DNA from 4 places in the Serratia sp. AR11 genome. Region 2 is predicted to be linked to each of the others. Evidence: predicted binding sites of a transcription regulator. Region 2 holds the regulator's gene; each other region holds the start of a gene.
What was found. The regulator CRP, encoded in region 2, controls carbon source genes, mostly activating them, when cyclic AMP is high. The targets are predictions, from matches to a motif close to ATGTGANNNNNNTCACAT.

Region 1 (5,884 bases), 200 kb from region 2:
TACTTAGATAAAAATTGGATATATATTAATTTGAATTTTATTTCAAAAGGTTTATAAATGAAGTGGAAATAAAAGATCCTACAGTATGCTCACGTGGCTACATTTGGAAATAGAGGCAATGTTACATAGTGAATCTAGGTGTGAGATAGAGGATAAATTATCTAACTTTGCATTCTATTGGTATGAGTCAGATAATTATTTTATCAGAAGAGCAATTTTTTGCGCAATATATACTTTTGGTTTATAGAAGACCTATCCTATTGCGATAAAAATCTGGTAACTGTTAGTGAAGTAAAGTATAAATTATTTGGAATATGTAAGTTTTTATCAAGTAAGGAAAAGCGAAAGTGGTTTGGAGACAGAGTGTGCATAGCGAATAAATGATGTGTCAATTACATATCACTCCCGCCAGGTGGTTGCTGGTGTATCAAGAGCTTTCGAAAAGTGACACTCCATTCGAACTGCGCTACGCGGTTACCTTTTATAAACGGCCGGAAGGGGGGGAACATGTTCTCAGCTTTCGACCAGTTCAAGTGCAGCCCAACGCCGCGAACGGCATCGTTGGCGCAGTGGCAAGCCAGTGATTATGCGATGGTGAAGCAGGTCACCACGGAATATATGGATAACTGCCTTAGCCAGTTGGATGGGCAATTAACTGCATTGCTAAAACGCTAGTTTATCCCCCTCGATAAACCCAGGCCAGGCAGCTATCCAAACACCCCCCGGCCCACCGCCTTACTATTACCTGTCCTACAAGCCGAAGCCTAAACCTTCACTTCCCCAATTCTCTCCAGCGCATCCACTATCAAATCCCAAAACTTATCCTGATCCAGCGTCACCGCCACCTGAGTGTGGCAGTCCGGCGGCGGTGCGGCGCGGAAGTCGGCTACCGTCATGCCCAGCGTCAGGGTGCCGGTCAGTTCGATATCCACCGGGACTTTACGCACCGTCATCACTTCGGGGTCGATCACATAGGCCACCGCGCAAGGATCGTGCACCGGCGGGGCGCTAAAACCTTGCGCCTGCTGATACATCTTGCCAAAGAATTCAAGCAGTTCGCCGACAAACCTGGCTGGTCCGGTTTGGATAGCGGCGATGCGGGCACAGACTTCTGGCGTGGCGAGCGCCTGATGGGTCAGATCCAGCCCGACCATGGTCAGCGGCCACTTTTCATTGAACACGATGTGCGCGGCTTCCGGATCGATCTTGATATTAAATTCCGCCACCGCGCTCCAGTTGCCCACGTGGTAGCCGCCGCCCATCAGCACCACTTCTTTCACTCGTTCGGCAATGCGTGGTTCTTTGCGCACCGCCATGGCGATGTTGGTCAGGCCGCCGGTCGGAACCAGCGTCACGCTGCCCGGCGGGTGAGCCATGATGGTATCGATGATCAGATCAACCGCGTGGCAGGGTTCCAGCGCCAGCGTTGGCTTCGGTAACACCGGGCCATCCAGGCCGGATTCGCCATGGATATCTGGTGCGACTTCTATCTGGCGTACCAACGGGCGCGGGCAGCCGGCGGCAAAGGGTACGCCGGTAATATTGGCGATGCGTGCGACGGCCAGCGCGTTACGGGTGACCTTCTCCAGCGTTTGGTTGCCCACCACGGTGGTCACGGCCAGCAGATCGATCTGCGGGTTACCCCAGGCCAGCAGCATGGCGATCGCGTCGTCATGTCCCGGGTCGCAGTCCAGTATGATTTTTTTCATTGTTATTCCTGATGCAGGGAGAGGTCCCCGCAGCATAGCGCACCGGTGGTGGGCGAGGTAATGACCGATAATGCTTTTTGCTAACCACATCAAAGCGTTGCTGATTTAGCGATGTAATTAAACGTAAATCCCCTTCGGCGCGCTTTACCCTGGAGTTTACTCCAGGGTTTATTCTATAACCTGGCGTAAAGCACAGAGGAGAAGCGCGATGAGCCTGTTGAAAAAACTCTTGGGACAAGGCGATTTTGGCGGTGGGCACCAGCGCTCAGGGCATCGCAGTGGCCGCCATGGCAACCGCTATAACCAACACGGCGAGCAGGGGCCACAATGCCTGCAATGTCAGGCACCTAACAAGCCCGGCGCCCGTTATTGCCACCGTTGTGGACAACCTTTCGAGACGGCGGCGGCACAGTGCAGCGGGTGTTCAGCGCCGTTGTCACCGGGCAGCCGTTTTTGCCAACAATGCGGCAAGGCCGCTAACGGGGGATAGCCATGACAAAACGTGGATGGAGTGTGGCAGTGCTGTTGGCGGTAATGGCGTTATGGACGCTGCTGGCCTGGGGCGTTTCTGGCGTATTGGGCTGGTTGCCCGCGTTAACGGGGCTGGCGCAGAGCGGTTCGGCACAGTTGGCACCGCAGCTTACCGGCTTGCTCAGCCTGGTGCCGCAGGCGCTATTGGACACTTGGCTGCCGCAGTTGCAGCAACTGGGGAACTGGCTGGCGGGGTCTTTCCCACTGTTGCTCACCTGGGCGAAGTACGCCGTCTGGTTAATCTGGGGGCTGGGCATGCTGGCATTACTGGTGCTTGGCACCTTGGCGCGTCGTGTATTGCTCAGCGGTAGCCCTGATAGACTTCCCCCACGCGCTTAAAGTACTCGGTCAGGTAGTTGATGCACACCTGCACCTTGAGCGGCAGCTTGTCTTTCTCGGTGTACACTGCGTACACCGGGCGAGGATCCGAATGGTAGTTTTTGAACAGGATCTCGATCTCTCCGCGTTTGATCTCCTCGATCACCCACATCAGCGGTGCATAGGCGATACCGGCCCCGGCTTTCAGCCAGCGGATCATGGTCTGTGAATCGTTGGTGACGAAGCGTCCCTGCGGCGAGATGCGCGTGCTGATGCCTTCTGGCGCGATCAGCTCGAACTCGCTGTCTGGCCGCACGCTGTATTCCAGCCAGGAAAAATTGACCATATCGCTTGGTTTTAGTGGCGTGCCGTGCTGGCTGAGATAGCTTTTGGCGGCGCACACTACCATCGGCATTGAACCCAGGCGTTTGGAGAACAGGCTGGAATCCTGCAGCGCGCCGGTGCGGATCACTACATCCAGCCCGTCGGCGATCAGATCCGGTGCCGGGATACCGGTCACCAGGTTCACCGTCAGGCCGGGGTACTCTTTGAGCATATCTGCGGTCATGGTTGCCAGCACGTTTTGTGCCATGGTGGATGAGCTACCAATGCGCAGCGTGCCGGTCGGCGTATTGTTAAACGCGTACAGCTGCTCATGCACTTCGCTGACTTCCAGCAGCATGCGGCGACAGCCCTGATAATAGATTTTTCCGGCCTCCGTCAGGCCAATGCTGCGCGTGCTGCGGTTAAGCAGCTTGACCTGCAGCTCATTTTCCAGTTTGGAGACGGTCTGGCTGATAGACGAAACGCTCATATCCAACTGGCGCGCTGCCGCAGTAAATGACCCGCATTCAACCACTTTGGCGAATACCGACATCCGTTTTAGTCTTTCCATTATTCACTCTGGCTTAAAAGTGATTTAGATCACAGATTGTTGATGACTTGATAGTAAGCACGCTAATATAAACAGGTCGGGTGAAAAGACCTTACTAACGCGCGAGTGCGATCGGCAGCGCCATAGTGGCCGATCCCTCCGATATCCTCGCAGTCCCTATCGCGGATGTACGCTCCAGAGTTTACTCTTATTTCAGGTTCCTGACCTGTCTGGGCCTGAATTTGTGGTGCGTGTCAGCTAAAATGTAAAGAGAATGTGAATGGATAGAGTTCTTAACGCCCGGTGCAGTGAACAATAAGGAAAAATTGATGAGTTTGCTTCCGGTTATGGTCATTTTCGGACTGTCGTTTCCCCCGATATTTTTTGAGTTGCTGCTCTCGCTGGCGCTGTTTTTTTTGCTGCGCCGCCTGCTGCAACCCACCGGGATTTACGATTTTGTCTGGCATCCAGCGCTGTTTAATACTGCGCTGTACTGCTGTTTGTTCTATCTGATTACCTGTCTTTTCGTTTGAGGTCGCTGTGAAAAATTTTTCAATAAAAATAACCCGAATCGCGATCACTCTGATTCTGGTCCTGCTGGGGATCATAGCCATATTCAAGGCCTGGGTGTTCTACACCGAATCCCCGTGGACGCGTGACGCCAAGTTCACCGCCGACGTGGTGGCGATCGCCCCGGACGTCACCGGTCTGTTGACCGATGTCCCTCTGGTGGATAACCAACTGGTGAAGAAAGGGCAGGTGCTGCTGGTGATTGACCAGCCGCGCTACCAACAGGCCCTGGCGGAAGCCAATGCCGATGTCGCCTACTACCAGACGCTGGCGGCAGAAAAAAGACGTGAAGCCGGCCGCCGTGTGCGCCTCGGCGTGCAGGCGATGTCGCAGGAAGAGATCGACCAGGCGAATAACGTATTGCAAACCGTAGAGCATCAGCTGGCGAAGGCTGTAGCGACCCGTGAACTGGCTAAATTGGATCTGGAACGCACTACGGTACGCGCACCGGCCGATGGCTGGATCACCAACCTGAACGTTCACGCCGGCGAATACATCACCCGGGGTTCAGTCGCCGTGGCGCTGGTGAAGAAAAACAGCTTCTACATTCTGGCCTATCTGGAAGAAACCAAGCTCAATGGCCTGAACAAGGGCGACCGTGCGGAAATCACTCCGCTGGGCAGTAACCGCATCATGCACGGCACCGTCGATAGCGTGGCCGCCGCCGTCAACAACAGCAGCAGCACCGTGAACAGCAAAGGGTTGGCGTCGATCGACAGCAACCTGGAGTGGGTGCGTCTGGCGCAGCGCGTGCCGGTAAAAATCCTGCTGGACGACAAAGACCAATTGCACCCGTACCCGGCTGGCACCACCGCTACCGTGGTGATCACCGGTAAGAATGACCGCGCTACCGACAGCGGCTCGCCTTTTGTGCGTTTGATGCATCGGCTGCGTGAGTTCGGTTAATGAATAACCCAACCTTTATTCGGCTGAGATTTGCCTTCAAGCTCAGCTTTGCGGTGGTGTTTGCGCTGTTCGTCGGCTTCCATCTCAATCTGGAAACCCCACGCTGGTCGGCGATGACCGCCGCCATCGTGGCCGCCGGTACGGCCTTTGCCGCGGGCGGCGAGCCTTTTTCCGGTGCTATTCGTCATCGCGGTTGGCTGCGTATTATCGGCACATTCATCGGCTGCTTTGTCGGCATAGCGATTATCGTCACTACGGCGCGTGCGCCGGTGGTGATGTTGCTGCTGTGCTGCATCTGGGCCGGCTTCTGCACCTGGATTTCCTCTCTGGTTAAAGTTGAAAACTCCTATGCCTGGGGCCTGGCGGGTTATACCGCGCTAATCATTATTGTCACCGTTGCCAGCAGCGAAGCGCATCTGCTGGAAGCGCCGCAGTTCGCTATTGAGCGCTGCAGTGAGATCGTGCTGGGGATCGTCAGCGCCGTGTTGGCAGACTTGCTGTTCTCGCCGCGTTCAATCAAACAGGATATCGACCGGGCGGTGGATAAACTGCTGGTGGATCAGTACCTGTTGATGCAGATGTGCATCAGCAATGCCGAGAAAGAAGATATCGACCGTGCCTGGAGCAATTTGGTGAAGAGCACCACAGCGCTGAACGGCATGCGCAGCAACCTGATGATGGAGTCATCACGCTGGCAAAAGGTGAATCGCCGCATTCTGGCGCTGCATACGCTTTCGCTGACGTTGATTACCCAGGCCTGCGAGACCTATTTAATCCTGTTGAACCACCCGGATGCGCTGAAAGAAAACGTTCGCGAGTTGCTGATGGTTCCGGCTCAAACGCCGCAGGAAATCCATAAACGCATGAAGTTGTTGCGGCAGGTGCTGACCACTAACCGTACCGACGAGACATTAGTGACCATCACCAGTTGGGTGGGGGCGGCCACTCGCTACCTGCTGCTGGCCAAAGGCGTACA
Region 2 (5,884 bases):
ACAGCCAAGGGAAAGAGTACATTGATTTCTCTGGCGGCATTGCGGTGACGGCGTTAGGGCACTGTCACCCGGCCTTGGTCGAGGCGCTGAAACAGCAGGGCGAAACCCTGTGGCATACCAGCAACGTTTTTACTAACGAGCCGGCGCTGCGGCTGGCCACCAAGTTGATCAACGCCACCTTTGCCGACCGGGTGTTTTTCGCCAACTCCGGCGCAGAGGCTAACGAAGCGGCCTTCAAGCTGGCTCGGCATTACGCCATTACCCGCCACAGCCCGTATAAAACCAAAATCATCGCGTTTTATAACGCTTTCCATGGCCGCACCTTATTCACCGTCTCGGTGGGCGGGCAGGCCAAGTATTCTGATGGTTTTGGGCCAAAACCGGCCGACATTGTGCACGTGCCGTTCAACGATCTGGCGGCGGTGAAAGCAGTGATGGACGACCATACCTGTGCGGTGGTGATGGAGCCAATCCAGGGCGAAGGGGGCATTACTCCGGTTAATGCCGAATTCCTCAAGGGCGTGCGTGAACTGTGCGACAAACACCAGGCACTGCTGGTATTCGACGAAGTACAAAGCGGCATGGGGCGCAGCGGCAAACTGTTTGCCTATATGCACTATGGCGTAACGCCGGACATTCTCACCACGGCCAAAGCGCTTGGCGGCGGTTTCCCGGTCAGCGCCATGCTGACCACCGAAGAGATTGCCTCGGTGATGCAGGTCGGTACCCACGGCACCACTTACGGCGGCAATCCGCTGGCCTGTGCGGTGGCGGAAGCGGCGCTGGACGTGATCAATACGCCGGAAGTGCTGAGCGGCATTGAGTTGCGTCATGGGCTATACGTGCAGGCGTTAAAGAAAATTGGCGATAAGTACGGTATTTTCAGCGATATTCGCGGCATGGGCCTGCTGATTGGTGCTGAGTTAACGCCGCAATACCAGGGTAAGGCGCGCGATTTCCTGACCGCAGCTGCTGCTCGTGGGCTGATGATCCTCAATGCCGGGCCAAATGTGATCCGCTTTGCCCCTTCGCTGGTGGTGGAGACCCAGGACATCGACCAGGGTATGGCGCTGTTTGAGTTGACGGTGCAGGACGTGATTAACGCGTAATGCGTTGCATTGATGACAAGGGCGCCAGACGGCGCCCTTATTGATCGCGCAGTTTGCGTTTCAGCCAGATGCCGTGGTGTGGGCGTTGGCTCCAGGCCAATGACGAGATGGTATGCATCACGCTCAAGTGTGAAAGAATACGCCGCAGGTGGCGCTCCATTTCGGTCACCGGCATATCTGGGTGCAAATCCGGCGGCTGCATAATGCTGTTGCCACTGCTCGGCCCGTCGTACTCCAGCCGTTGCTGGCAGCTCTGCAGCGCGATCTCGCAAGATTGCAGATACTCCTCCGCCAGTTTTGGCGTCAGCATATAGTGCTCGCGCGCCAGGATAGTCATCGCATTCAGATGCTCGACAATAAACTGGCTGTGCGTCACCCACAGGCGCATATCCGCCAGATAGTTCGATTCAAACCCCGGTTCCTGCATCGCCTGATTCAGTGAGGTGAATAACGCGTTGTGCGCCTGATTGACCTGCATGCGTGCGTAGGCCAGTGCAGTGGGATCCGGCTCTTGCTCTTCCAGCAACAAACGTAACGCCTGCTGATCGTTCTCCAGCGCCTGATGGGCATTCTTGCGCAGCAGCCCGCTTTGCCACTGTGGCCACAGCCAAATGGTACTGCCGAACACCAGTACGCAGCCAATCAGGGTGTCGATCAGACGCGGTACCAGGAAATTCGTGCCGTTCAGCGCCAGTAATTGCAGGGTATAGACCGCCGTCACCGTAAAACCAATCACCGCCAATCCGTAATTTTTACGTGACACCATATAGGCCAGCAGCGTAATCACCAGCATCACGCTCAGGGTTTCGGCCTCGGGCAGTTGTAATTGCAGCAGACCGGCGGCGATCACCAGCCCGGCCAAAGTACCGAGCGCACGGTGTTGGATGCGCACCCGGGTGGCGTTGTAGCCGTTCTGGCTCACCAGCATGATGGTGAGCAGGATCCAGTAGGGTTTCGGCAGGTTGAAAATCATCCCCAGGCTGCTGCCTGCCGCCAGCGTGACGCCTAATCGTGCCGCATTACGCAGGGCATTGGATTTGAACGACAGATAACTGACCAGCGCCGGCCAAAACGGCAGGCGGTTTTGATTGGCCATCAGGTCACGCCGATAGAGTGGATGCTGAGTACGCAGCAGACGGGCGATGCGACTGAAGTGGTAGTAGCAGAACTGACCCACCGGATTATCCGGGTGCTGTGCCGCTACTTTTTCCAATGCTGCCAGTTCATTGCCCATATTGAAGCGCTGCGAATGCTGGTGATAGAGAATATCGTGCGCCACCGTGCGTAGCCGGCCGGCAATCACCTGTGCGTTGCGGCGGATAATCGCTTCGGCCTGGCTCTGTTCCACCAGCTTTTGTACTTCTTCCGGCAGGTGCAGGCTGACGGTGATGTGTTCCTGCAAATCCAGCGCGACCTGAAAGGTTCGTTGCAGACGTTTTTGCTCGAGGTTACTGGCGTGCGGCAGAAAGTTTAGCTGCTGATACAGCAGAGTAATCAGATCCATCACCTTTTGCTGACGAACCAACAACGGCGGTAACGCGGTCTGTGGATCGGTATGCTGGGTCAGCAGTGAGTATTTGGCCTCGAAGTAGTCCGCCAACTCCAGATAGAGCTGATTGAGCGACTCGCGCATCGGCTGCTCTTTCCACAGTTTGAACCAGAACCAGGTGAACAGCCCGTACCAGGCGGTGCCGACCACATATAACAGCGGCGCATGCCAAAGCGGTACTGAACCGGCCATGCTGAGGGAGAAGATGGCGGCAACCAGCGCAGCGGGCAGCAGACGGGCGTGTAACGGGCTGATTTCACCGCTGACGCCGAGCAGCAGCGCCAGGCCGAGCATCAGTATCGGCAGCGGCAACTGCCATAACAGGGCTTGCTGCAGTAACAAACTGCTGAGTGCGAACAGTGAACCGCCGACGATCAGGCGTTTGAAAAAACGTTTGTGAGGCGTGTCCAGCCCGGCGATGTTACAGCAGGCGGGAACCAGGGAAAATAGCAGGCCATATTGCAGTTGGCCTATCAGCAAGCCAAACAGTACCGGCAGGCAAAGCACCAGCGTTTGCCGCAGTGCGTAATTAACTTCCGGGTGGTAGATCAGTCGGCGCCACATGATGACTCGGGGCATAAAAAAACGGCGCGAATCATCGCGCCGTTTTTTCAGTGATTAACGCGTGCCGTAAACGACAATAGTTTTGCCGTGGGCGGAGATCAGGTTTTGATCTTCCAGCATTTTCAGAATACGACCCACGGTTTCACGTGAGCAACCGACGATCTGGCCAATTTCCTGGCGGGTAATTTTAATCTGCATACCATCCGGGTGGGTCATGGCATCAGGCTGTTTCGCCAGGTTCAGCAGGGTTTGCGCGATGCGGCCCGTAACGTCCAGGAAAGCAAGGTTACCCACTTTCTCAGATGTGATCTGCAGACGGTTTGCCATCTGAGCTGACAGGCGCATCAGGATGTCCGGGTTAACCTGAATCAACTGGCGGAATTTCTTATAGGAAATTTCAGCCACTTCACAGGCGGTTTTCGCCCTAACCCAGGCGCTACGCTCCTGACCTTCTTCAAATAATCCAAGCTCGCCGATGAAATCCCCCTGGTTAAGGTAGGACAGGATCATCTCTTTACCCTCTTCATCCTTAATCAGCACCGCGACGGAGCCTTTGACGATGTAGTAAAGCGTTTCAGCCTTTTCACCTTGGTGAATCAGCGTACTTTTGGATGGATATTTGTGGATATGGCAATGAGACAGGAACCATTCGAGAGTAGGGTCTGTTTGCGGTTTGCCGAGAACCATTCGCTGTTATCCTCTGTTGTTATCGCTGCCTTGTGTCACAGGGGTCAGAGTTCCCTGTAAAACGTGCTGTCGCCGTTCTTTTAATGGTGGCTGTCAGCAGGTTTTGAGGCGTGTCATAAATATACGCTGTCGCCCTAGCATATTAACTTGCCGGGAGAGCTGCAAGCTACATTCTGTTAACATACCGGTAAAGGAGCCTTTCCCTGGGAGTTTCCCTGAAATCAGTGTCCCGGAAAGATTTATTGCGGCTCTGTTTGTAGCACAGAGTGAGGCGGGTGTCTTGTGTTGTCTCGCTTCAGCATGATTAGCATCAGGTTCCGTTGCCAGTTTCTATGCGAAAGCGTAGTCTGATTTTAAGAAATTAACCGGAGTGACCAGTATGCAGGCAAGAGTTAAGTGGGTGGAAGGGTTGACGTTTCTGGGTGAATCCGCGTCTGGCCATCAGGTGCTGATGGACGGCAACGCCGGGGATAAAGCCCCCAGCCCAATGGAAATGGTACTGATGTCGGTGGGAGGTTGCAGCGCGATAGATGTGGTGTCGATCCTGCAAAAAGGACGTAACGATGTGCGCGACTGCGAGGTGAAATTAACCTCCGAGCGGCGTGAGGAGGCGCCACGACTGTTTACCCATATCAACCTGCATTTCATCGTCACCGGTAAAGATTTAAGTGACAAAATTGTCGAGCGCGCGGTGAATCTTTCCGCCGAGAAATACTGTTCGGTGTCATTGATGCTGAGCAAGGCTGCCAGCGTGACCCACAGCTTTGAGATCCGCGCAGTGTCCTGACGGATAAAGGAGCGCGGCTTGTTGCCGCGCTCCGGTAAGCTATTCGATTTTTTTGCCTTCCAGCAGTTGCTGCACCAGCGGCGCCATAATCAACTCCATCGCCAGCCCCATTTTGCCGCCCGGCACCACCAGCGTATTGATATGCGAGATAAAAGAACCCTGCAGCATCGCCAGCAGATAAGGGAAATCGATCTGATCCAGGCCGCGGAAGTGGATCACCACAAAGCTCTCGTCCAGCGAGGGGATCGCCTTGGCGGCGAACGGGTTGGAGGTATCTACCGTCGGCACCCGCTGGAAGTTGATATGGGTGCGGGAAAACTGCGGCGTGATGTAGTTGATGTAGTCTTCCATCGAACGTACCACCGAATCCATCACCGCTTCACGAGAGTGGCCGCGCTCGCCGGTATCGCGGATTAACTTTTGGATCCATTCCAGGTTAACGATAGGCACCACGCCGACCAGCAAATCGACATGCTTGGCCACGTCGTTGTGCTCGGTCACTACGCCGCCGTGCAGCCCTTCATAAAACAGCACGTCGGTCGGTGCCGGTAAGGCTTCCCACGGGGTAAAGGTACCGGGAACCTGGTTATAGGGTACCGCTTCATCGTAGGTGTGCAGATACTTGCGTGAACGGCCGGTGCCGTTGGTGCCGTACTCGCTAAAGCTTTGTTGCAGCAGGCCAAAGTCGTTGGCCTCGGGGCCGAAATAGCTGATATGACGGCCAAGATCGCGCGCTTTGCGGATCGCCGCGTCCATTTCCGGCCGGGTATAGCGATGGAAACTGTCGCCTTCCAGCTCCGCGGCGCGGATGTTCAACTGCTGAAAGATTTTACGGAACGCCACGCTGGTGGTGGTGGTGCCGGCACCGCTGGAGCCGGTCACTGCGATAACGGGATGTTTGGCGGACATGGTGATGGGTCACTCCGTGTTTAATGCGCCGGTGTCAGATATCATTATTGGTCTGTTTGACACCCTTTCGCCTAGGGCAAAATACTGCGCGTTGGTTTGCAATCCCTCATTGTTACCTGATTTTTTCCGTCAGTCATAGAACCGATAAGCACTAAATTTCTTCTTGTCCGGCGCGGAACTGCCCGCGCGGCATGATGTTGATGGTCTCATGCAGTTCTGACCACACCAGCAGCACCTCGCCGTTTTTCAGCTGGCGGCGCACGTCTTCCACTTTCTGTT
Region 3 (5,884 bases), 440 kb from region 2:
ATCCTTCTCCTGCACGGGACGCCAGTTGTTCAGATTTCCATAGCAACGAATGGCATTGAGTGCTTCCTGGATCTCACGAGGTGGCGCAATGATGCGTTTACCCTCGATGATGGCGGTGATCTGTTCTTCACTCAGGCTATTGCCTTCGATAGCCAGAGAGCCCTGAATAGTGCGGATGCGGTTGATGCGGCGCAGCCGTAAGGCATGTTCTTGCTCGGCCTGCATTTTTAAGCGCGCCAGTGCAGCACCGACATCGGTTACCAGATGCAGAATGCGTGAGCTGATGGTCAACGGTGGCTGATAGGATGACATGCGCAGCTTGGCCCGGTGATAAATGATACAAAAGTGTATCATGCTCCTGAGCCGGTACAGTAGCCTCTTGCCAACCCGCAGAGCTTGGCCTTTCACCGAAGAATAAGCCCCGAAAGGTGAATCGCGTATCGGATCGCACTCAGTTGATCTATTCTTATAGGCGCAGGGAGTGCAGCAAAAGGGACGGAGTCCGATGAAAAAGCAGGTTTATAACAGGAGTTATGTCACATGGCGGTAGGGATCCAGAGCAGGAATTTCGCGCGTTGGTTGGCCCCGGTATTGGCATTGTTGGTGGTCATGCAACTGACTGCTTGCGGCGATAAAGAGCCGGAACAACGCAAGGCGTTTATTGATTACATACAGAATACGGTGATGCGCAGCGGCGCGAAAATCCCGACGCTGAGCGAAGATCAGAAACAGAAGTTCGGCAACTATGCCGGTGATTACGCTATTTTGGTCGGCTTTTCACAGCAGTTGTCCAAGTCACTGGACGCCAGCCTGACGCCGGCGTTGGATCAAATCAACCAGATCCGCACCGCACAGGACTACATGAGCAAGCGCGATTCGTTGCAACAGTCCGTTGGGGCGCTGAACCTGCTGGGGCAGCAGATCCAGTCGGCCAAGTCACAGGCGGATACCGCCCGGGCAACGTTGAAGCAACCTGACGATCTGAAAGCCGTGTATAACCAGGCCTACGACAAAATCGTCACCGGGCCGGCCAATGCGCTGATGCCGGTTATTCCTGCGACCGCCAGTTTCGTTCAGGATCTGGTGCAGGTTGGGGATTTCCTGCGTACACAGGGTAATCAGGTGAGCTTTAACAATAACGGCGTGCAATTCCGTACTTCCCAGCAGGCAACGCAGTACAACACCATGATGTCGAATCTGGTCGCCAAGCAGCAGGATTTACTGAACGCACAGAAAACCGTCTCAAGCGTCACTCAGTAATAGTGTAAAAGCAGAAGCCGGCATACCCGGCTTCTGCCATTTCCCTTTCGCTGTTCCCTCCCTGTCTTTCCAATCACTTGCTCACTTCTTGCGCGTCGCTTCTGTACTACACTTCAATTAATCATCTTTTTCCGACATGTAGTTTTCTTTCATTCATCGCACTGTTATTTCCCGACGGGATGAATGCTCACAGGGAAGAACACCCCCAGGCCAGGATCCGGTAGCCATCAGCAAATAAATTGTGATTGATGTCACAATTTAAAAACAAATACGCAATATGAAAATGTGATCAACGTCGCATTATGTCGGGATTTTAGGGCGAATTTGGCGCGTTGTATTTTTTCTACACCGATTAAATGTGATGTATATCACTATAAATGCCTATTGGATGGGGTGTTGTTGGTGATCTGCATCACAAAAAATCCGTGAAGTTCGCACGGTAAAAACAGCGTGATAGAGTCCATTTCGCATACAGCCACAACACAGCTGGATCGTAACAACAATAATCACGCGCTCTATTGTCAGCGCGTAACAATAGGGGTGTGTTTTATGTTTTCACCAGACATCAAAGTCAAAGTTCAGAACTTTGGCCGCTTCTTAAGCAACATGGTGATGCCCAACATTGGCGCATTTATCGCCTGGGGTATCATCACCGCGTTATTCATTCCTACCGGTTGGCTGCCGAACGAAACCTTAGCCAAGTTGGTTGGCCCGATGATCACTTACCTGCTGCCGCTGCTGATCGGTTTCACCGGTGGCCGTCTGGTGGGGGGCGATCGCGGCGGCGTGGTCGGTGCCATCACCACCATGGGCGTGATTGTCGGCGCAGACATGCCGATGTTCCTCGGTGCGATGATTGCCGGCCCGCTGGGCGGCTGGGCGATCAAGCATTTTGACCGCTGGGTCGACGGCAAAATCAAAAGCGGTTTTGAGATGTTGGTGAACAACTTCTCCGCCGGCATTATCGGTATGCTGCTGGCTATCCTGTCGTTTATGGCGATTGGTCCGCTGGTCGAAGGGTTGTCGCATATCCTGGCTACCGGCGTGAACATCATGGTGACCAACAACCTGTTGCCGCTGGCGTCAATCTTCGTGGAACCGGCGAAAATCCTGTTCCTCAATAACGCGATTAACCACGGTATCTTCTCACCGCTGGGCATCCAGCAGGCGACCGAAACCGGCAAATCCATCTTCTTCCTGATCGAAGCCAACCCAGGCCCGGGCTTGGGCGTGCTGATGGCCTACATGTTCTTTGGCCGCGGCAGTGCCAAGCAGTCTGCCGGTGGTGCTGCGATCATCCACTTCTTCGGTGGTATCCACGAAATCTACTTCCCGTACGTGCTGATGAACCCACGTCTGCTGTTGGCGGTGATCCTGGGTGGCATGACCGGCGTATTCACCCTGACCCTGTTGCACGGCGGTCTGGTTTCTCCGGCTTCACCGGGTTCGATTCTGGCGGTGCTGGCGATGACGCCGAAGGGCGCTTATTTCGCTAACCTGGCGGCTATCGGTGCGGCCTTTGTGGTGTCGTTTGTGGTCGCGGGCTTCCTGCTGAAAACCTCAAAAGTGAAAGAAGAGGACGATCTGATCGATGCAACTCGCCGTATGCAAGAAATGAAGTCGCAGTCTAAAGGCGGCGCGGCGGCTCATGCAGCGGTCGATGGCGATCTGACCACGGTACGTAAAATCATCGTTGCCTGCGATGCCGGTATGGGCTCCAGCGCGATGGGAGCCGGGGTGCTGCGCAAAAAAGTGGCGGATGCCGGGCTGAAAAATATCTCGGTGACCAACAGCGCCATCAATAGCCTGCCGGACGATGTGGATCTGGTGATCACTCACCGCGACCTGACCGAGCGAGCGATGCGGCACGCGCCTCAGGCCCAGCATATCTCGCTGACCAACTTCCTCGACAGCAAGCTGTACAGCGATCTGACCGAGCGTCTGGTGGCGGCCAACAAAACCACCGATAACCAACAGAAAGTCATCAGCCGGCTTGACGACAGCTTTGAAGCGAGCGAGCAAAACCTGTTCCGCCTCAGCGAAAGCAACGTGTTCCTTAACCTGCAGGCCAGCGACAAGGAACAGGCGATCCGCTTTGCCGGTGAGCAACTGGTCAAGGGCGGCTACGTTGAGCCGGAATACGTTCCTGCGATGCTGGAGCGCGAGAAACTGACCTCCACCTATCTGGGCGAGTCGATCGCCGTGCCGCACGGCACCATCGAAGCCAAAGACCGGGTACTGCGCACCGGCGTGGTGTTCTGCCAATACCCGCAGGGCGTGCGTTTCGGTGATGAAGAGGACGAGGTGGCGCGGCTGGTCATCGGTATTGCCGCACGCAATAACGAACATATCCAGGTGATCACCAGCCTGACCAATGCGTTGGATGACGACGGCGTCATCGAGCGGCTGGCGAATACCAGCAGCGTGCAGGAAGTGCTGGATCTGCTGGGCGGCAAAAAACGCGGATAACAGAATCATTTTAAGGGGTGCAGCTTGCTGCACCCTTCGACATTAGAAAGGTAGGAATATGAAAGCATTACATTTCGGTGCGGGAAATATTGGCCGTGGTTTTATCGGCAAGCTGCTGGCGGACGCGCAGGCCGAACTGACCTTTGCCGACGTCAACCAGACGGTGCTGGACCTGCTGAACAGCCGCAAAAGTTATCAGGTGCACGTGGTCGGCGAACAGGCCAGGGTCGAACAGGTCAACAACGTCAGCGCAGTGAACAGCGGCAGTGAAGAGGCGGTTGCGCTGATCGCCGAAGCGGATATCGTGACCACCGCCGTGGGTCCGCAGATCCTGGCTAAAATTGCCGGGACTATCGCCAAAGGGCTGACCAAGCGTCACCAGCAGGGCAACAGCCAACCGCTGAACATCATCGCCTGTGAGAACATGGTGCGGGGCACCAGCCAGTTAAAACAGCACGTGTTTGATGTCCTGCCGCAGGAAGATCAGGCATGGGCCCTACAGCATGTGGGCTTCGTTGATTCGGCGGTTGACCGCATTGTACCGCCGGCGGAAGCGGGCAGCAGCGATCCGCTGGAAGTGACGGTAGAAACCTTCAGCGAGTGGATTGTCGATCAAACCCAGTTCAAGGGCCAGCCACCGGCGATTGCCGGCATGGAACTGACCGACAACCTGATGGCGTTTGTTGAGCGCAAGTTGTTCACGCTCAATACCGGCCATGCGATTACCGCTTATCTTGGGCAACAGGCCGGCCTGCAGACCATTCGCGATGCCATTCTTGACCCGAAGATCCGCCAGGTGGTGAAAGGCGCGATGGAAGAGAGCGGTGCGGTGCTGATCAAACGCTACGGTTTTGACGCCGCCAAGCACGCCGCTTACATCGACAAAATCCTCAGCCGCTTTGAAAACCCCTATCTGCAAGACGACGTGGAGCGCGTGGGCCGTCAGCCACTGCGCAAGCTGAGCGCCGGCGATCGCCTGATCAAGCCGCTGCTCGGCACGCTGGAGTACGGTCTGCCGCACGCCAACCTGATCCAGGGTATAGCCGCCGCCATGAGCTACCGCAGCGAGCAGGATCCGCAGGCCAAAGAGCTGGTGGAACTGCTGGCCAAACTGGGGCCAAAAGCGGCGCTGGCGCAAATTTCCGGCCTGCCGGTGGAAAGTGAGGTTGTAGAACAGGCGGTTGCTGTGTATAACGCCATGCAAAAGTAGATTCAATATGATGAATCTTCGGGCGCAGCAAGTTGCGCCCCTACACCCCGACTTCGGCATTGACGGCGCCACCCAGGCCATTCGAAAAGCGACGATGGAAGAAGCACAGGCATTTGAAAATAAGGTTCTGGAACGGCTGAACGCAGGCAAGACGGTGCGCAGTTTCCTGATCGCGGCGGTAGAGCTGCTGGCGGAGGCGCTGAACGTGCTGGTGGTGCAGGTGTTCCGCAAAGATGACTATGCGGTGAAGTATGCCGTCGAACCGCTATTGTCCGGCGCCGGTCCATTGGGTGAGCTGTCGGTACGTCTGAAGCTGATGTATGGGCTGGGGGTGATTTCACGTCACGAATATGAAGACGCCGAACTGCTGATGGCGATGCGCGAAGAACTGAACCACGACGGGGCGGAATACCGTTTTGTCGATGATGAAATCCTCGGGCCGTTCGGCGAACTGCATTGCGTGGCTGCGCTGCCGCCGGTACCGACCTTCCTGCAGCCCGGCGAAGCGGAAGAATCGCTGATCGCCATGCAGCGTCAGCGATACCAGCAGGTGTTACGTTCCACAATGGTACTGTCGGTCACCGATCTGATCGCCGGTATCGGTGCCAAACAACCGTCCCGGCTTTCCCCGCTCGGCCGCAATTAAGCAAAGGCCGCGCGCCACTCGTCCAATAACAGCCACAGTGCCGTGGCTGCCATCAACCCCGCCATGACGCCGTTAAACAACCGCAGTTTCCAGGTTACGCGCAGCGCGTCGCGCAGTCGATCGCCCAATATCGCCCATACCAGGACGCAAGGAATGTTCAGGGCGGTGAAACCGGCAATGATCATCAGCGTATGGCCAAGGCTGGCACCTTCTCGCGGGGTGAACAGAATGGCGACGTTAATCGCCATCAGCCAGGCTTTGGGATTCACCGCCTGAAACAGCGCGCCGCTGATTAAGCG
Region 4 (5,884 bases), 2.1 Mb from region 2:
CAACGCCGAGTGCAGAGACGGCATATTCTACTGATGCGGAGACGCCACCCGGCTCCGGGCCGAACGAAGGCACGATATTGCCGGCATTGCGGATCACAAACAGGTCGCCCGGTTCGCGCTGGGTAATCAGTTCCGGCACCAGACGGCTGTCGGAACAGGAGATAAACAGGGTGCGTGGGCTCTGCTGGGTCGCCAGCCGCTGGAACAGTGCCGTGCGTTCGACAAACGCCTCACGCTGGAACTTCAAAAAGCCTTCAATAACCTCTTTCATACTGCCTCCATCTGGGTGCTGTTAAGCGATGGACGTATCTTGCGCCGCTCTGGCTATAGGGTCTAAGACCCATTTATAATGATCACTATAGGAATTACTAATAGTAGGGGCGCTATGCTGTTGCGACATATTCGTTATTTTCTGGCCGTTGCCGAGCAGGGCAACTTCACACGCGCTGCCGAAGTGCTGCACGTTTCGCAGCCCACGCTGTCACAGCAAATCAAACAGCTGGAGGAAACGCTGGGTACGCCGCTGTTGGATCGCAGTGGCCGAACCGTGCGCCTGACCGATGCCGGTGCGGCCTGGATGCGCTATGCCCGCCGGGCATTACAGGATCTGGACGAAGGTGCGCGCGCGATCCATGACGTGGCGACGCTGGAGCGTGGCAATCTGAGGTTGGCAATGACGCCGACCTTTAGCGCCTACCTGGTTGGCCCGGTTATCGATGCCTTTTATCGGCGTTATCCGGGGATATCGCTAAGTATTCAAGAAATGACTCAGGACAGAATCGAGGCGTTGCTGGCGGAGGATCAGTTGGATTTGGGTATTGCTTTTGGCCAGGCGCAGTCGCCAGATATCGAGGCCAACGACCTGTTTAGTGAATCGTTAAATATGGTGGTTGGCGCAGATCATCTTTTGGCCCAACGGCAACATCCTTTGACGGCGGAAGAGCTTGAACGGCAACCCCTGGCTTTACTGAGCGAAGATTTTGCTACCCGTCAGTTCATCGACGGTTATTGTCGCCAGCAGAGTATCTGCCCGTGGGTGGCGGTAGAAGCCAATGCGATTGGTGCTATCCTCGAGATTGTGCGCCGTGGTCAGCTTGCCACCATTCTACCGGCGGCGATCGCCCAGGCGGATCCGCAGTTGCGGTCGGTACAACTTGCCGTTGCCCTGCCAGCGCGTCGGGCGGTATCACTGCAACGCAAAAGCGCTTACCGCAGCGCGGCATCGCAGGCGTTTGTTGCGGTTTTACATCAGCAGGCTTTTATGTCGACACATGCCAACCCGGTATAAAAGCGCTTGAATAGAGAAATTTTTATGAAAATGATTTTGCGCGTTGTGACTTTGCTTGTTGTTTCTTTCTGTTCCCTCTCTGGCTACGCCGCTGAGCAAAGCCGCGAAGAGACAGAAAATGTTTTATCCAAAGTCAGCGATTTCTCTTTGGGAATGAATGGGTTTGTTGGCATTGGCAGCGTTGGCGAGACCGAGCTAATAAGAATCCTAACCTATCAGGATGCGGGGGACATTTTCTTGCGTATTGCCAAAAATCCGCAGGCAACGCCAGAAGCCAAACTTTATGCTGCCTGTGGCTTAAAAAAACTAAATAACAATAACGGCGAAGCCGATTTCGCCCAAGAGTGGGATAAACCGGTTTCGGTATTGAAAGGGGATATTTTAAGGACAGAAAAGTTTAAAGAGGTCTATTTCAATATCTTAAAACATGGCTGCTGGTGAATGTATTAATTCCCCTTCAATCCGCCGGATGGGATTTACTGCCTCCGGCCTCAAGGCTCCGCGCAGTGTCTGGCTTTTTCTGCCACCGCACCATTGCTCAAATTGTCACCAAAACTTCCCGCGATCTCTTATCCTCGTTATGGCATAATGCGCGCCAAATCACATTCCTAATGATATGAAGAGCGAGCGCTGTGTTAAGCACTAACAACATTACTATGCAGTTTGGCAGTAAGCCGCTGTTTGAAAACATCTCTGTAAAATTTGGTGGCGGTAACCGCTATGGTTTGATCGGGGCCAACGGCTGCGGCAAATCCACCTTTATGAAAATCCTGGGCGGCGATCTGGTACCGAGCGGCGGCAACGTGTTCCTCGATCCGAACGAGCGTCTGGGTAAACTGCGTCAGGATCAGTTCGCTTTTGAGCAATACAGCGTGCTGGACACCGTTATCATGGGCCACCATGAACTGTGGGCAGTGAAAGAAGAGCGTGACCGTATTTACGCTATGGCCGAAATGAGCGAAGAAGACGGCTATAAAGTGGCCGATCTGGAAGTGGCTTACGGCGAAATGGACGGTTACACCGCCGAAGCGCGTGCCGGCGAGCTGCTGCTCGGTGTTGGCATCCCGGTCGAACAGCATTATGGCCCGATGAGCGAAATCGCGCCGGGCTTTAAGCTGCGTGTGTTGCTGGCACAGGCCCTGTTCTCCGATCCGGAAATCCTGCTGCTCGACGAACCGACGAACAACCTGGACATCGATACCATTCGCTGGCTGGAGCAGGTGCTGAACGAGCGTAACAGCACCATGGTTATCATTTCGCACGACCGTCACTTCCTGAACATGGTGTGTACTCACATGGCGGATCTGGACTACGGCGAACTGCGCGTGTATCCGGGTAACTATGACGAATACATGACGGCGGCCACGCAATCGCGTGAACGTCTGATGGCGGATAACGCCAAGAAGAAGGCACAGATTAACGAACTGCAGTCGTTCGTCAGCCGCTTCAGCGCCAACGCCTCCAAATCCAAACAGGCCACCTCACGCGCCCGCCAGATAGACAAGATCCAGCTGGAAGAAGTGAAGGCTTCAAGCCGTCAGAACCCGTTCATCCGTTTCGATCAGGACAAAAAACTGTTCCGTAACGCACTGGAAGTGGAGGCGCTGACCAAAGGCTTCGACAACGGTCCACTGTTCAGCAAGCTCAACCTGATGGTTGAAGTGGGCGAGAAAGTGGCGGTGCTGGGCCCGAACGGTGTCGGTAAGTCTACCTTGCTGAAAACCCTGGTTGGCGATGCACAGCCGGACAGCGGCAGCGTGAAATGGTCTGAAAACGCCAAGATTGGTTACTACGCGCAGGATCATGAATACGAGTTCGATGACACCCTGACGGTATTCGACTGGATGAGCCAGTGGAAGCAGGAAAAGGACGACGAGCAGGCCGTTCGCAGCGTGCTGGGGCGTTTACTGTTCAGCCAGGACGACATCAAGAAGAAAGTTAAGGTGCTGTCTGGTGGTGAAAAGGGCCGCATGCTGTTCGGCAAGCTGATGATGCAGCGCCCTAACATCCTGATTATGGATGAACCGACTAACCACCTGGATATGGAATCCATCGAGTCGCTGAACATGGCGTTGGAAATGTACGAAGGCACCCTGATCTTCGTTTCCCACGACCGTGAGTTCGTTAGCTCGCTGGCGACCCGCGTACTGGAAATGACACCGACCAAGGTTATCGACTTTACCGGCAACTACGAAGACTATCTGCGTAGCCAGGGTATCGTGTAACTTCTGTTACGGCATTAAAAAGGCGGGAGCGAATATTCCCGCCTTTTTTGTGTCTGCTATTCCCCGCCACACACTTCGCACTGCGGATCCTTCGGCAGCTTCATCTCACGGAACTGCATGGTCATGGCGTCAAACATCAGCAGTTTGCCGGTGAGCGGCTGCCCGTATTGCGTCAGCAGTTTGATGGCCTCGATAGCCTGCAGAGTGCCGATGGTACCCACCAGCGGTGCCATCACACCGGCCTCGACACAGGTCAGGGCGTTATCACCGAATAACCGGCTCAGACAGCGGTAGCAAGGTTCATTGGCCTGGTAAGTGAAGACGCTGAGTTGCCCTTCCATACGGATCGCCGCGCCGGACACCAGCGGTTTGCGCTGCGCATGGCACAGGCGGTTGAGCAGATCGCGCGTTGCCACGTTGTCGGTACAGTCCAGCACCAGATCGTTGGCGGCAATCTGTGCCGCCATCTGTTCATCGTCCAGTTGCCCGTCAACGGCATCAATATGGATATGCGGATTGATGGCGCTCAGTTCGATACGCGCCGAATCAACCTTCGCCATGTCAATGCGCGCGTCGCGGTGCAGGATCTGGCGTTGCAGGTTGGAGAGCGAAACAGTGTCGAAATCAACCAGCGTCAGATGCCCCACCCCTGCGGCAGCCAAATAGGGCGCGGCGGCGCAACCCAAACCGCCCAGGCCAACAATCATTACCCGTGCGGCTTTCAGCTTTTCCTGACCGTCGAAGTCGAAACCGCGCAGGATAATCTGGCGGTTATAGCGCAATGCTTCGGCATCGGTTAATTCCGGCAGCATGCTTAGCTCCTCAGCAGGGCGTTGAAAGGCTCAATTTCCACCTTTTCACCCACTGCTACGGAACCGCGATCGCGCTCCAGTACGATAAAACAGTTACCCTGGCTGAATGAACTGAACACGTGCGAGCCTTGATGGCCGGTGCTGCTGACTTCCAACTCGCCATGGGCGTTACTGCTGAATACGCCGCGCTGGAAGTCGAGACGGCCCGGTGCTTTCTTAAACGGCGTCAATGCGCGTGCTTGCAGACGCGGTGGCAACTGCCAGTCGCTGTGGCCGGCCAGTTTTACCAGCAGCGGTTGCACCAGTTGGTAGAAGGTCAGGGCGGCAGAAACCGGGTTGCCCGGCAGGCCACAGAACCAGGCGTGTTTCAGCTTGCCGAAGGCAAAAGGCTTACCCGGTTTGATCGCCAGCTTCCAGAAGCTGACTTCGCCCAGTTCATCCAGCATCTGCTTGGTGTAGTCGGCTTCACCGACCGAAACGCCACCGCTGCTGATCACCACGTCGGCCTGACTGTCCGCCTGCTCGAAAGCGGCGCGCAGCGCTTCTTGATTGTCGCGGATAATGCCCAGATCGATCACCTCGCAGCCCAGCTGTTCCAGCATCAGGCGCACCGCAAAGCGATTGGTATCGTAGATTTGCCCAGCCTGTAACGGCTGGCCGACCGGTTGTAATTCGTCGCCGGTAGAGAACACCGCGACTTTCAGTTTGCGCATCACCTGGACTTCGGCAACGCCGAGCGAGGCCAGCAGCGGCAATTGCGCGGCACCCAGCCTGATGCCTGCGGCTAACACGCCTGCGCCCTGGCGAATATCTTCCCCGGCCAGACGAATATTTTGCCCGGTTTGTACTTCGGCCGTAAAGCGCACGCCTGCATCACTCAGCTCGGCCTGTTCCTGCATGATCACCGCTTCGGCGCCAACCGGGACAGGGGCGCCGGTCATAATGCGTATGCAGGTATTGGCCGGCCAGTTGCCATCAAATGGCGCACCGGCAAAGGCTTTGCCCGCCACCGGCAACGGCGCATTGGCTTGCAAATCGGCCAGGCGCACGGCGTAACCGTCCATAGCCGAATTGGCGAACGGCGGCACGTCAATCGGCGAAATGACCGGTGCGGCGGTAATGCGGCCTTCAGCGGTGGTCAGGGCAATGGATTCGGTCTGCTGCAGGGGGGAGAGCTGGCTGAGCATCTTCTCCAGCGCCTGCTCCAGGGAAATGAGATCGGAAGTATGGCAATGATCCATCGGGGGAACTCCGTAATCAGGGTGCGCGATAAATAGCGGCAATGTGGGGGTATTATGAAGGATGCTATGCTGATGTAAACAACAGGAGGCAATGATGCACAGACAGGTATTAGACTTTTGGTTTGACGAGATCGAACCGGCTTTGTGGTTCAAAAAGGATGATGAATTCGATCGCCTGCTGCATACGCGCTTTGGCCAGATCTGGCAGGCCGCAGCTGCCGGGGAGTTGGCGCACTGGCGAGAAACCATTGAGGGGCGACTGGCGGAGGTGATTGTGCTCGACCAGTTCAGCCGCAATCTGTTCCGTGGCACGCCGCG

Region 1: a site for CRP is predicted at 3,471-3,488, ahead of aaeR (HTH-type transcriptional activator AaeR). Genes of this name have one in related genera too.
Region 3: a site for CRP is predicted at 1,544-1,561, ahead of ACSOSI_RS00205 (PTS mannitol transporter subunit IICBA). Genes of this name have one in related genera too.
Region 4: a site for CRP is predicted at 1,877-1,894, ahead of ACSOSI_RS07985 (ABC-F family ATPase). Genes of this name have one in related genera too.

What each region holds. Positions count from the first base shown of each region.
Region 1 is NZ_CM150739.1:4,900,820-4,906,703, reverse strand. It holds gene ACSOSI_RS23210 (hypothetical protein) at 508-675, shown strand; gene uriH (uridine-preferring nucleoside hydrolase UriH) at 765-1,709, opposite strand; gene ACSOSI_RS23200 (zinc ribbon domain-containing protein) at 1,918-2,199, shown strand; gene ACSOSI_RS23195 (hypothetical protein) at 2,202-2,579, shown strand; gene aaeR (HTH-type transcriptional activator AaeR) at 2,542-3,453, opposite strand; gene aaeX (p-hydroxybenzoic acid efflux pump operon protein AaeX) at 3,762-3,965, shown strand; gene aaeA (p-hydroxybenzoic acid efflux pump subunit AaeA) at 3,973-4,908, shown strand; gene aaeB (p-hydroxybenzoic acid efflux pump subunit AaeB) at 4,908-5,884, shown strand, end outside.
Region 2 is NZ_CM150739.1:5,099,864-5,105,747, reverse strand. It holds gene argD (bifunctional acetylornithine/succinyldiaminopimelate transaminase) at 1-1,109, shown strand, start outside; gene ACSOSI_RS24155 (YccS/YhfK family putative transporter) at 1,147-3,222, opposite strand; gene crp (cAMP-activated global transcriptional regulator CRP) at 3,277-3,909, opposite strand; gene ACSOSI_RS24145 (OsmC family protein) at 4,289-4,696, shown strand; gene ACSOSI_RS24140 (phosphoribulokinase) at 4,736-5,605, opposite strand; gene ACSOSI_RS24135 (YheU family protein) at 5,757-5,884, opposite strand, start outside.
Region 3 is NZ_CM150739.1:41,957-47,840, forward strand. It holds gene ACSOSI_RS00195 (Fic family protein) at 1-354, opposite strand, end outside; gene ACSOSI_RS00200 (DUF3053 domain-containing protein) at 541-1,260, shown strand; gene ACSOSI_RS00205 (PTS mannitol transporter subunit IICBA) at 1,810-3,729, shown strand; gene ACSOSI_RS00210 (mannitol-1-phosphate 5-dehydrogenase) at 3,788-4,939, shown strand; gene ACSOSI_RS00215 (MltR family transcriptional regulator) at 5,034-5,585, shown strand; gene ACSOSI_RS00220 (LysE family translocator) at 5,582-5,884, opposite strand, start outside.
Region 4 is NZ_CM150739.1:1,663,702-1,669,585, forward strand. It holds gene ACSOSI_RS07970 (carbonic anhydrase) at 1-271, opposite strand, end outside; gene cynR (transcriptional regulator CynR) at 386-1,288, shown strand; gene mchS3 (MchS3 family protein) at 1,313-1,729, shown strand; gene ACSOSI_RS07985 (ABC-F family ATPase) at 1,921-3,513, shown strand; gene moeB (molybdopterin-synthase adenylyltransferase MoeB) at 3,570-4,325, opposite strand; gene moeA (molybdopterin molybdotransferase MoeA) at 4,328-5,566, opposite strand; gene ACSOSI_RS08000 (DUF924 family protein) at 5,661-5,884, shown strand, end outside.